DNA from 3 places in the Bradyrhizobium sp. B117 genome. Region 1 is predicted to be linked to each of the others. Evidence: predicted binding sites of a transcription regulator. Region 1 holds the regulator's gene; each other region holds the start of a gene.
What was found. The regulator HrcA, encoded in region 1, represses chaperone genes, less so after heat shock. The targets are predictions, from matches to a motif close to GTTAGCACTCNCNNNNNGNGAGTGCTAAC.
Positions count from the first base shown of each region.

Region 1 (4,210 bases):
GAGACCGTCGATCTGCCCTACGGCAAGCAGGTGCTATGGCCGGACCATTGCGTGCAGGGCACCGACGGCGCGGCGCTGTCGAAGGACCTCGCGATCCCGCATGCCGAGCTGATCATCCGCAAGGGCTTTCACAAGGACGTCGACAGCTACTCGGCCTTCCTCGAAGCCGACGGCAAGACCTCAACCGGTCTCGCCGGCTATCTGAAGGGCCGCAAGATCAAGCGCGTCTTCGTTGTGGGATTGGCGACGGATTTCTGCGTCGCCTGGACCGCGCTCGACGCGCGCAAGGCTGGCTTCGAGGTCTATGTCGTGGAGGATGCCTGCCGCGGCATCGACACGCAGGGCTCGCTGGCCAAGGCCTGGGCCGATATGGCCAAGGCCGGCGTGAAGCGGATCCAGTCGGCGGATATCGCGGTGAGCGCGTAGCCGGCGCGCATCCGCCAGACCCTCATCCTGAGGAGCGCGCTCCTTAGCGCGCGTCTCGAAGGATAGAGGCCCGCTGCTGCAGCCGGACCTGCATGGTTCGAGACGGCGCTGACACGCCTCCTCACCATGAGCGGTTAGAGCGCTCAGTTGACGTCGTTGCTGTTGGCCGCGGCCTTCGCGCCGCCCTTGGCGACACCGACCAAAGCCGGGCGCAGCACGCGCTCGCCGATGGTGTAGCCGGCCTGCACGACCTGCACCACGGTGCCCGACGGCACCGACGCATCGGGCACTTCGAACATCGCCTGCTGGAAGTTCGGGTCGAACTTCTGGCCCTGCGGGTCGAACTTCTTCACGCCATGCTTTTCCAGCGCGTTGAGCAGCGAGCGCTCGGTGAGCTCGACGCCCTCGATCAGCGAGATCAGGCCGGGATCGGCCGCGGCCCGCGCCTCGGCCGGAACGGCATCGAGCGCGCGCTGGAGATTGTCGGCGATGTCGAGCACGTCGCGGGCAAAGCCGGTGATGCCGTAGAGACGGGCGTCAGCGACCTCCTTGGTGGTACGCTTGCGTAAGTTCTCCATCTCGGCCAGCGTCCGCAGCATGCGGTCACGCGCCTCGGCGGCTTCCTTCTGCAGCAGCTCGACCGAACCCGGCTCGGGATCGTCGGGCATGATGTAGGGTTTCGACACCACGGGCTCGCCGGTCGGTGCGGTCGTGTCTTCGGGTTGCCGGTCTCGATCGGTCATCGGCTCAAATCTCGAACTCGTTTCCAGGGATTGTTGGCAAGGATTGTTGGCCCGGATATCGTGCCTAAGCGCACGAAAATCAAGCGCCCGTGATCGGCACAAATGCCGGTCAGCCGCCCAGAAGGCGGCTGACGATGCGGGCGGCGTAGTCCACGGTCGGGATCACGCGGGCATAATTCAGCCGCGTCGGCCCGATCACGCCCAAAACGCCGACGATATGACCGGCGGCATCCCGATACGGCGAGATGATCGTGGAGGAGCCGGACAGCGAGAACAGCTTGTTCTCGGAGCCAATGAAAATCCTCACGCCCTCGGCGGTCTCGGCGCGGCCCAGCAGGTCGATCACGCCGCGCTTGGTCTCGAGATCGTCGAACAACAGGCGAACCCGCTCCAGATCCTCCAGCGCGTGCAGATCTTCGAGCAGATTGGCGTGGCCGCGGACGATGAGCTGGCGATCCTCGTTCTCGCCGCCGGACCAGCTTGCGATTCCGGCCGAAATCACCTTCTGAGTCAGCTGATCGAGCTCGGCGCGAGCCTCGCCGAGCGCAGTCTCGAGCTCGAGCCGCGCTTCGGCGAGCGTGCGGCCGCGGATGCGCGCATTGAGGAAATTACCGGCTTCCGTGATCGCGGAGGAGGGAACTCCGGGCGGCAGCGCCAGCACGCGGTTTTCGACCTGGCCGTCCTCGCCGACCAGGATCACCAGCGCCTTTTCCGGTTCCAGCCTGACGAACTCGATGTGCTTCAGTCGCGCATTGGATTTTGGCGTCAGCACCACGGCTGCGGCCCGCGTGAGGCCCGATAGCCGCGTCAAGGCCTGATCCAGCGCCGCCTCGACCGACTGTGCCTGGCCGACCGATGCGAGCTGGCTCTGGATCGACGCGCGCTCGGCCTCGTTGAGATCGCCGACCTGCATCAGGGCATCGACGAAGAAACGCAGGCCGAGTTCCGTCGGCAAGCGGCCGGCGGAGGTATGTGGCGCGTAGATCAGGCCGAGCTGTTCCAGATCGGCCATGACGTTGCGGACCGAGGCCGGCGACAGCGGCATCGCGATCAGCCGCGAGATATTGCGCGAGCCGACGGGCTCGCCGGTCGCGAGATAGCTTTCGACAATTTGACGAAAGATGTCGCGGGAACGCTCGTTGAGCTGGGCGAGGCCTGCGTGCGGCGCGATCAGATGGATCGGATCGTGATGGGCCACAGACGGTAACTCCTCTCAGATGCTCATAATTTGTCCATCCAGGACGGTTCTGACAAGCGTGGCGTTTGCGGGGTGGAAAACCGGGGGTGAAAAAACCTTGCCGCCCACCCTCACCCCACCTACAAGCACCGCGAACCGCCCATTTCCGCGAGTTTTTGGAGGATTTCCCATGCGGCCAAGCCGCCGTGCGCCCGACGAATTGCGCCCCGTGACGCTGGAGCGTGGCGTGGTCAAATATGCGGAGGGCTCGTGCCTGGTGAAATTCGGCGACACCCATGTGCTGGTCACCGCCACGCTGGAGGATCGCCTGCCGCCATGGCTGAAGGGCCAGGGCCGCGGCTGGGTCACTGCCGAATACGGCATGCTGCCGCGCGCGACCTCGGAACGCACCCGCCGCGAGGCCTCCGCCGGCAAGCAGAGCGGCCGCACCGTCGAGATCCAGCGCCTGATCGGCCGCTCGCTTCGCACCATCGTCGACCTCGAAGCGCTCGGCGAGCGCCAGATCACGGTCGATTGCGACGTGCTCCAGGCCGACGGCGGCACCCGCACGGCCTCGATCACCGGCGCCTGGGTCGCGCTCGCCGATTGCATCAACTGGATGAAGGCGCGCAACATGATCAAGGCCAACGTGCTGCGCGACAACGTCGCCGCGATCTCCTGCGGCATCTACAACGGCACGCCGGTGCTCGACCTCGATTATGCCGAGGATTCCGAGGCCGAAACCGACGCCAATTTCGTGATGACCGGCGATGGCCGCATCGTCGAGGTGCAGGGCACCGCGGAACGCGAACCGTTCACGCAGGACGAGTTCCTGAAGCTGATCGCCCTGGCGCAGAAAGGCATCGCGCGTCTGGTGGACTTGCAGAAACTGGCCGTGGCGTAGTCAATAAGCCATGCACCGCCGAATCACCGGAAAGCTCGTCATCGCGACCCACAATCCCGGCAAGCTCGCCGAGATGAAGGAGCTGCTCGCGCCTCACGGCATCGAGGCGGTGTCGGCCGGAGAGCTCGGCCTGGACGAGCCGGAGGAAACCGGCAACGATTTCCGCAGCAACGCCGCGATCAAGGCCATCGCGGCGGCAAAGGCGACGGGGCTTCCGTCCTTCGCGGATGATTCCGGCATCGTGGTCGACGCGCTCGACGGCGCGCCCGGCATTTTCTCCGCGCGCTGGGCCGGTCCGACCAAGGATTTCAACGCGGCGATGGCCCAGATCGAGCGGCTGCTGCAGGAGCGCGGGGCAAGCACGCCCGCAAAGCGCACCGCGCATTTCGTTTCCGCGCTCTGCGTCGCCTGGCCCGACGATCATCTCGAAGAGGTCGAGGCGCGCGTCGACGGCACGCTAGCTTGGCCGCCGCGCGGCACCGCCGGTTTTGGCTACGATCCGATGTTCCTGCCTGACGGGCACGACCGCACCTTCGGCGAGATGACCAGCATCGAGAAGCACGGCCTGCCGCCGCTCGGCCTTGCCCTGTCGCACCGCGCCCGCGCCTTCGTGAAACTGGCGGAGATCTGCCTTGAGCCGCGCTAGAGCGTTTTCGAGCGAAGTGGATACCGGTTCGCGCCAGGAAAACGCGTCGAAACAAGAATCCGAAGCCTTCGGCGTCTACGTGCACTGGCCGTTCTGCCTGTCGAAGTGCCCGTATTGTGACTTCAACAGCCATGTCCGCCACGCCGCCATCGACGAGGCACGCTTTGCCTCCGCTTTCGCGCGCGAGATCGAGACCACGGCCGAGCGCGCGCCCGGTCGCGAGGTCACCTCGATCTTCCTCGGCGGCGGCACACCGTCATTGATGCAGCCTGCAACCGTCGGCGCCGTGCTCGATGCCATCGGCAAGCATTGGA
Region 1 is NZ_CP152414.1:9,956,447-9,960,656, forward strand. It holds gene pncA (bifunctional nicotinamidase/pyrazinamidase) at 1-426, shown strand, start outside; gene grpE (nucleotide exchange factor GrpE) at 570-1,169, opposite strand; gene hrcA (heat-inducible transcriptional repressor HrcA) at 1,279-2,367, opposite strand; gene rph (ribonuclease PH) at 2,537-3,250, shown strand; gene rdgB (RdgB/HAM1 family non-canonical purine NTP pyrophosphatase) at 3,261-3,896, shown strand; gene hemW (radical SAM family heme chaperone HemW) at 3,913-4,210, shown strand, end outside.

Region 2 (4,210 bases), 1.3 Mb from region 1:
TGTTTGGTAAACGGAAAGGGCGTTTCGATTCACCACGTCGCACGCGGGGCTGCAATTTGGCGATCAGCGTTTATTTTCGATGAATGCCGCGCACGCATGGTTAATCGCGTCTTTGCGCGCCGTCGCGCGCGTCTGCAAACACAGTTCCGGCTGTGAACTTCGTGTTAAATCGCTTCTGCCTACAAAGACGCGTGAGTGAGGTGGGGGGAGTATCCTGATGGCTGTTCACCGCAAACGTTTTCGCGTCGAAGATATCGTCGGTGGCGAGATGCCGATTCTTGACGTAACCGAAGAGGCAGGCCCGATGCATAGCGAGATCATGGCGGAGTTGCGCGCGATCCGCGCACAGATGGCGAAGGGCGTTGTGGCTGCCCCGCTGTCCGGCAGCGCGGCCATGGCGGCGATCGACGCGTCCACGGCCCACGAACTGTCCGAAGCCCGCACCATGCTCGAGACCTACCGGGCGCAGATCGAGCAGTGCGAGAAGCTGAAGGTCGAGCTCGACCTGATCCACGACGCCATCGACCGCACCAAGCGCGAAATCGCGACGCTGCACGGCAAGAGCTTCGACGGCGGCGAGATGGCCAAGGTCAATGGCGAGCTCGGCGCGGTCGTCGGCGGCACCGAGCAGGCGACCCAGCAGATCCTCGAAGCCGCCGAGTCGATCGACCAGGCCGCCAGCGCGATGTCCAAGGTGGACTCGGCCGACCAGCAGAAGCGCCTCGCCGACGACATCCAGGAACGCGTCATCTCGATCTTCGAAGCCTGCAACTTCCAGGACCTGACCGGCCAGCGCATCAGCAAGGTCATGACCACGATGAAGTTCATCGAGCAGCACATCAATGCGATGATGGACATCTGGGGCGGCGTCGACGCGATCAAGGCCCATGTGCCGGCGCCGGTCGATCAGCGCAGCGACGACGAGAAGCTCCTCAACGGCCCGAAGCTCGCCGGCGACGTCGGCCACGCCTCGCAGGACGACATCGACGCGCTGTTCGACTGAGCGCGCGAGACACGGACAAAGCAAAACGCCGGCCCAGGGGCCGGCGTTTTTGTTTTTGGCGGCGTCCCCCCCGCTGTCATCGCCCGGCGAAGACCGGGCGATCCAGTATTCCAGAGACGGCAGTGATTGAATCGAGAGGCCGCGGCGTACTGGATGCCCCGCTTTCGCGGGGCATGACGAAGAGGAAGAGAGACTACGCCCGTGGCGCGCAGCGGACGTAGACCATGTTGCCGTAGCGGGTGGCGGCGTCCTTGTCGATGAAGCGGGTGATCAGGACGCGGCCGTCGAACGAGACGATCTCGCGGTCCTGCTCGCCGGGGGTCGGGCCGGCCGGTCCGATATAGTTCTTGCCGCTGGGCGAGCCCTTCAGCCGCAGCTCCTGCGGGGTGGCCTGGTCGGCCAGATGCATGATCACGCCACCGGAGGAGCCGGCGGTGATCACGTAGGGGTTCTTGCACTGGGCCCTCGCCGCAGCCTCGGTGCGGGCGCGGTCGGCCGGGTTCTGGAACGAGGCGAGACCCCAGCGGCCGACGATTTCGTCGGCACGGATGCTCGCCGGCATTTCAGGACCGGCGCCGGGCTCGGCCTCGGGTGCCGGCTGGGAGGACGAGAACGACGGCAGGCTCATGCCGCCGCCGCAGGCGCCAAGCAGCAACGCCAGGCCAGAGGCAGCGGCCAGATTGGCGACCGTGCGCGCGCGAGCTGATTTGATCATGGCATTCCCCCGAACAAGACCATGGCCGCACCCCTCCCGCAGCCAAGCGCAAAACTGCCGCCGGGGCAATGACGTCCTTTAATACGCGGGCGCCCCGACCAAGTTTCTAATGCCACCATCCTATATCCGCCTCACCAATCGCTTAACCACCTTTGCTTGACAGGATCGCGGCCAAGCCATATTCCCGGGCCACTCTTAGCACTCGGAAAGCCCGATTGCTAAGCGCGCCGTTCGATCCTCGGGAAGAGGAGGAACGGTAGCGCCGCCCCACCGAATTCACTACTTCCGAAGCGAGCCTCCAAAGGGAAACGTCATGGCTAAATCCAAATTTCGTCCGCTGCATGACCGTGTCGTGGTCAAACGTATCGACGCCGAGGAAAAGACCAAGGGCGGCATCATCATTCCGGACACCGCCAAGGAAAAGCCGTCCCAGGGCGAGGTCGTTGCCGTCGGCCCCGGCGGCCGCGACGAGACCGGCAAGCTGATTCCGATCGACCTCAAGGCGGGCGACCGCGTCCTGTTCGGCAAGTGGTCGGGCACCGAGGTCAAGATCGACAACGAAGAGCTCCTGATCATGAAGGAGTCGGACATCATGGGCGTGCTGGCCTAAGGCCATCCGCCTGAACGGCCGCTGAATGTCATGCCCGGATCGCGCGATCCGGGCATCCATCATTCCGCCGCACAGCACGAACCAAGACACATCACGCAACACGAGGGACTGCAGACCATGGCTGCCAAGGACGTCAAATTCTCCGGAGACGCGCGCGATCGCATGCTGCGCGGCGTCGACATTCTCGCCAACGCCGTCAAGGTGACGCTCGGCCCGAAGGGCCGCAACGTCGTCATCGAGAAGAGCTTCGGCGCGCCGCGCATCACCAAGGACGGCGTCACCGTCGCCAAGGAGATCGAGCTCGAGGACAAGTTCGAGAACATGGGCGCCCAGATGGTGCGTGAGGTCGCCTCCAAGACCAACGACCTCGCCGGCGACGGCACCACCACCGCGACCGTGCTGGCCCAGGCCATCGTGCGCGAAGGCGCCAAGGCGGTTGCCGCCGGCATGAACCCGATGGACCTCAAGCGCGGCATCGACAGCGCCGTCCTGGCCGTGGTCAAGGACATCGAGAAGCGCGCGAAGCCCGTCGCCGCCTCCTCCGAGGTCGCCCAGGTTGGCACCATCTCGGCCAACGGCGATGCCGCCATCGGCAAGATGATCGCCCAGGCGATGCAGAAGGTCGGCAACGAGGGTGTCATCACCGTCGAGGAAAACAAGTCGCTCGACACCGAAGTCGACATCGTCGAGGGCATGAAGTTCGACCGCGGCTATCTCAGCCCGTACTTCGTCACCAACCCCGAGAAGATGACCGCCGAGCTCGAGGACGCCTACATCCTCCTGCACGAGAAGAAGCTGTCCGGCCTGCAGGCCATGCTGCCTGTGCTCGAAGCCGTGGTGCAGTCGGGCAAGCCGCTCGTCATCATCGCCGAGGACGTCGAGGGCGAGGCGCTGGCGACCCTGGTCGTCAACCGCCTGCGTGGCGGCCTCAAGGTTGCCGCCGTCAAGGCGCCGGGCTTCGGTGATCGCCGCAAGGCCATGCTTGAAGACCTCGCAATCCTGACCGGTGGTCAGTTGATCTCCGAAGATCTCGGCATGAAGCTCGAGAACGTCACGGTGAAGATGCTCGGCCGCGCCAAGAAGGTGGTGATCGACAAGGAGAACACCACGATCGTCAACGGCGCCGGCAAGAAGCCCGACATCGAGGCCCGCGTCGGCCAGATCAAGGCCCAGATCGAGGAGACCACCTCGGACTACGACCGTGAGAAGCTCCAGGAGCGCCTTGCCAAGCTCGCCGGCGGCGTCGCGGTGATCCGCGTCGGCGGCGCCACCGAGATCGAGGTCAAGGAGAAGAAGGACCGCGTCGAGGACGCGCTCAACGCCACCCGCGCCGCGGTGCAGGAAGGCATCGTCCCCGGCGGCGGCGTCACGCTGCTGCGCGCCAAGAAGGCAGTCGGCCGTCTCACCAACGCCAATGCCGACGTCCAGGCCGGCATCAACATCGTGCTGAAGGCGCTGGAAGCTCCGATCCGCCAGATCTCGGAGAATGCCGGCGTTGAGGGCTCGATCGTGGTCGGCAAGATCCTGGAAAACAAGTCCGAGACCTTCGGCTTCGACGCCCAGACCGAGGACTATGTCGACATGATCGAGAAGGGCATCATCGATCCCGCCAAGGTGGTTCGCACCGCGCTGCAGGACGCCTCCTCCGTGGCCGGCCTGCTGGTGACGACCGAGGCCATGGTCGCCGAGATGCCGAAGAAGGAAGCCGCGCCCGCGATGCCCGCCGGCGGTGGCATGGGCGGCTTCTAAGCCCATCCTTCATTACAGCGCCTACGAAGGCCGCCTCCGGGCGGCCTTCTTTTTTGCCGATCCTCTCCCTGACGCTTTGCAATTCAACCGACGGCCAAAACCAATTACGGTGGCGGCCGATTCTGTTCCTTCG
Region 2 is NZ_CP152414.1:1,174,184-1,178,393, reverse strand. It holds gene AAFG16_RS05680 (protein phosphatase CheZ) at 218-1,003, shown strand; gene AAFG16_RS05675 (hypothetical protein) at 1,197-1,718, opposite strand; gene AAFG16_RS05670 (co-chaperone GroES) at 2,032-2,328, shown strand; gene groL (chaperonin GroEL) at 2,446-4,077, shown strand.
Region 2: AAFG16_RS05670 (co-chaperone GroES) is a predicted target of HrcA. The motif match lies at 1,913-1,941, and genes of this name have one in related genera.

Region 3 (4,210 bases), 2.8 Mb from region 1:
GCGTCATCAACGCGGTCCTTGCGCTCCTTCACCTCGACCTCGGTCGCGCCGCCGACGCGGATCACCGCGACGCCGCCCGCGAGCTTGGCGAGACGCTCCTGGAGCTTCTCACGATCGTAGTCCGAGGTGGTCTCCTCGATTTGCGCCTTGATTTGCGCCACGCGCGCCTCGATGTCGGCCTTCTTGCCGGCGCCGCTGACGATCGTGGTGTTCTCCTTGTCGATCATCACCTTCTTGGCGCGACCGAGCATGTTGAGCGTGACGTTCTCGAGCTTGATGCCGAGATCTTCCGAGATCGCCTGGCCGCCGGTCAGGATCGCGATGTCCTGCAGCATGGCCTTGCGGCGATCGCCGAAGCCCGGAGCCTTGACGGCCGCGACCTTCAGGCCGCCACGGAGGCGGTTGACGACCAGGGTCGCGAGCGCTTCACCCTCGACGTCCTCGGCGACGATGACCAGCGGCTTGCCGGTCTGCACCACGGCCTCGAGCAGCGGCAGCAGCTCGTTCAGCGAGGAGAGCTTCTTCTCGTTGATGAGGATGTAGGCGTCGTCCATCTCAACGCGCATCTTGTCGGCGTTGGTGACGAAGTAGGGCGAGATGTAGCCGCGGTCGAACTGCATGCCCTCGACGACGTCGAGTTCGGTCTCGAGCGACTTGGCTTCCTCGACGGTGATGACACCCTCGTTGCCGACCTTCTTCATGGCGTCGGAGAGGAACTTGCCGATCTCCTGGTCGCCGTTGGCCGAGATGGTGCCGACCTGGGCGATCTCCTCGTTGGAGGTGACCTTCTTGGAGTTCTTCTGGAGGTCCGCAACGACGGCTTCGACCGCGAGGTCGATACCGCGCTTGAGGTCCATCGGGTTCATGCCGGCGGCAACGGACTTGGCGCCTTCCTTCACGATCGCCTGGGCGAGCACGGTGGCAGTGGTAGTGCCATCGCCAGCCGCGTCAGCGGACTTGGAGGCGACTTCGCGCACCATCTGGGCGCCCATGTTCTCGAACTTGTCGTCGAGCTCGATCTCCTTGGCGACGGTGACGCCGTCCTTGGTGATGCGGGGAGCGCCGAACGACTTGTCGAGCACGACGTTGCGGCCCTTCGGGCCGAGCGTCACTTTCACCGCATTGTGGAGGATGTCGACACCGCGGAGCATGCGGTCGCGGGCATCGACGCCGAATTTGACTTCTTTGGCTGACATATTGGGTTTCCCTGAGTTTTTACTTGCGTCTCACCCTTTGAGGCGCCGGCAAGCGCTCCTCAGGGGTGAGCGGCGCGAGCGGTGGACTAGGCGGCCTTCTTCTTGGAAGCCACCTCGGTGAGAACGCCCATGATGTCGCTCTCCTTCATGATCAGCAGTTCCTGGCCGTCGATCTTGACCTCGGTGCCTGACCACTTGCCGAACAGCGCGCGATCACCGACCTTCAAGTCGATCGGGATCAGCTTGCCGGCTTCGTCGCGGCCACCCGGGCCAACGGCGACGACTTCGCCCTGGGAGGGCTTTTCCTTGGCAGTGTCGGGAATGATGATGCCGGCAGCGGTCTTCTCTTCTGCGTCGATGCGCTTGACCACGACGCGGTCGTGAAGGGGACGGAATTTCATGGTCTCCTCCTATTTTTTCGAGTTGCGTTATTTTCGATGAAATAGCAATCGAAGCCAGCGAGTGCTAACCACTCCGAAAGTAAGCTGGCTTGGCCGGCATACAAGACAAAACCACGAAGGATTGCACTAAGGACATAGGGGCCGTTAGCACGTGCGGTAAGCCATTGTTAAAGCCTGAAGATCCGCTGAATGCCAGCCGTGGTTGAGAGCGAAGAGTCTGGTCGACTCGTGAAGCGAATTTCGCGTTCCTCTCCCTACCGACTTGCCTGTGTCGAGGGCCGGAGGAGAGAGTTTGTTTCCGGTCTCTATCCCTCCAGCAAAAAAAGCATTTGAAAACATGTGCGGCACTGCCGGGGACGGCTGATCGAGCAAAGGTTATCCGAGACTGATGCTCTGCAAATTGGCGAGCGGACGGTCCCAGTGCCAATTTACTCAGCTAACACGCTGCCTGTGGCTGATCGTACATGCCAGCGGTATCCCATGCGGATACACCAGGTTCATCGCAAAGGCAGAGTCAAGACCGTCCGTCTTGCCTAACTCTTGCAAGCCAATCATTTCAGCAATATGCACGGTTCTTGCGCAGCAATTCCGGCGGAAGCATCCCGTCGCGGTGCAGCGGCGAGCGTCGGATGTCCCATCACGGTGCGGGATAAGCCGCGAACGCGAAGCACCTCGACAAGCCGCAGTTGCATGACTACCGATCTGCCAGACTGTCTCCCGAGGAATGAACGTGACGAAGTCGACCGCGCGCAAGCCAAAATCCGCAACAAACGTTCTGCGCGCGGCTGCGGCGGAGGCACCGAAGCGTCTGCGGTCGGATGGTAACGTCACCGAAACGACCTATCGGAAGCTTCTGGACTTGATTGAAACACGGCAACTTACGCCGGGCGAGGTCATCGAGGAGCGACGGCTTGCGCTTCGCCTCAAGGTGTCGCGCACTCCGCTACGTGCCGGAATCAGCCGTCTGCTCGGCGAGGGCAGGCTGGAGCAGCTTTCGAATGGCTCGGTGATCGTTCGCAACATCGGTATCGCCGAGCTCCTCGAGTTGATTCATCTGCGCCTCATTCTGGAAAGCGAGGCGGCCTCGCTTGCTGCAACGCGTATCGGCCTTGATGTGCTGCAACCGATCAAGGCTAGCCTGGAGAAGATCCTGTCCACCGCCGAGGTCACCAAAGCCAAGCACTGGACGCTGGATGACGAGATTCACGACCAGATTGCGAGCCACTGCGGCAACCGCTCTCTCGCCACGCTGATCGGAGAGACCCGCCGCAAGATCAGGATGTGCAATGTGGAGCGCCGTCCCGAGCGGTTGTTGCCCGCGTGTCGCGAACACCTCGCGATCGTCGATGCCATCATCAAGCGAGACGCAGTAGTGGCGCGCCACGCGATGATCCAGCATCTGACCAACGTCCGCCAGGGGATGTTGGAAACGTTCGGGATTTTCTTGCCCGACAGCCACAGCTGAATGCCGCCGCTGTGAGTTCGCCGACCTGCGCTGGGCTGTTCGGGGTCCGCCGCATTCCGTCCCGGCCCTTACTCACGATTGCTGCCCTGCGAAGAGGTCACGGCTCGCGCCCTTGACACGGCGGTACCTCTAAGCTCCAATGGTATACCACTGGTATTACTAGCCGGTGAGTGTCGTCTGCATCGTTGGCTGTCCCAGAGCTTCAATGAATCACTCTCCTTCGTACACAGTGTCGCTCGAGCCGCTGTCCGCCGAGGCCTTTCGTCCTTTCGGCGACGTGGTTTCGCGCCCGACCGGTGAGCGACGGCGTTACCTTCCGACGATGCTGAACCGTGCCGACGAGGCGCAAACATTCTCGCTGTGGATCAGCGGCGCGGCCGCGGTCGGACAGCTCCCGCTGCGGCTGACCACGCTGGAGCGGCATCCTTATTCGGCGCAGACTTTCGTGCCGCTAGGTTCCACGCGCTATCTGGCCATCGTCTGCGCATCGACGCCGGACGGCGGTCCCGACCTGGCGACGCTGCGCGGATTCATCGCTGGCCCCGACCAGATCGTCACCTACGCACGCAATGTGTGGCATCATCCGATGACCGTGCTTGACGCCCCTATGGAATTCGCGGTGGCGATGGGTGTGACCGGCCAGCAGAACGATGATGTCTTCTTCGGTCTCGATGCCGCCGTCACCATCGTTATGCCGCCGGCAGGTTCGTAGAAGGTAATGGTCATGACCGCGCAAAACGACCAGGATCGCGATTTCGTCGGCTATGGACGCAATCCGCCGGATCCGAGATGGCCCGGCGCCGCTCGCGTCGCGCTCAACATCTGCGTCAATTACGAAGAAGGATCGGAGGCTTCGTTTGCCGATGGCGACGGCGTCACTGAGACGGCGCTGACGGAGGGCGGCGGGGGAGGCTTTGACGGGCGCGATCTCGCTGCGGAATCGATGTTCGAGTATGGTAGCCGCGTCGGTTTCTGGCGGCTGATCCGGTTGCTCTCCGAGCGCGGCATGACGGCCACCGTCATGGGGTGCGCCCTTGCGCTGGAGCGCAATCCGGAAGCGGCAGCGGCCATCCGCGAGCATGGATACGATGTGTGCGCCCATGGCTGGCGCTGGGAGCGGCATCAACATCTTGGCGAGGATGAGGAGC
Region 3 is NZ_CP152414.1:2,756,528-2,760,737, forward strand. It holds gene groL (chaperonin GroEL) at 1-1,196, opposite strand, end outside; gene AAFG16_RS13515 (co-chaperone GroES) at 1,283-1,597, opposite strand; gene AAFG16_RS13520 (GntR family transcriptional regulator) at 2,328-3,062, shown strand; gene AAFG16_RS13525 (ureidoglycolate lyase) at 3,292-3,774, shown strand; gene AAFG16_RS13530 (allantoinase PuuE) at 3,781-4,210, shown strand, end outside.
Region 3: AAFG16_RS13515 (co-chaperone GroES) is a predicted target of HrcA. The motif match lies at 1,638-1,666, and genes of this name have one in related genera.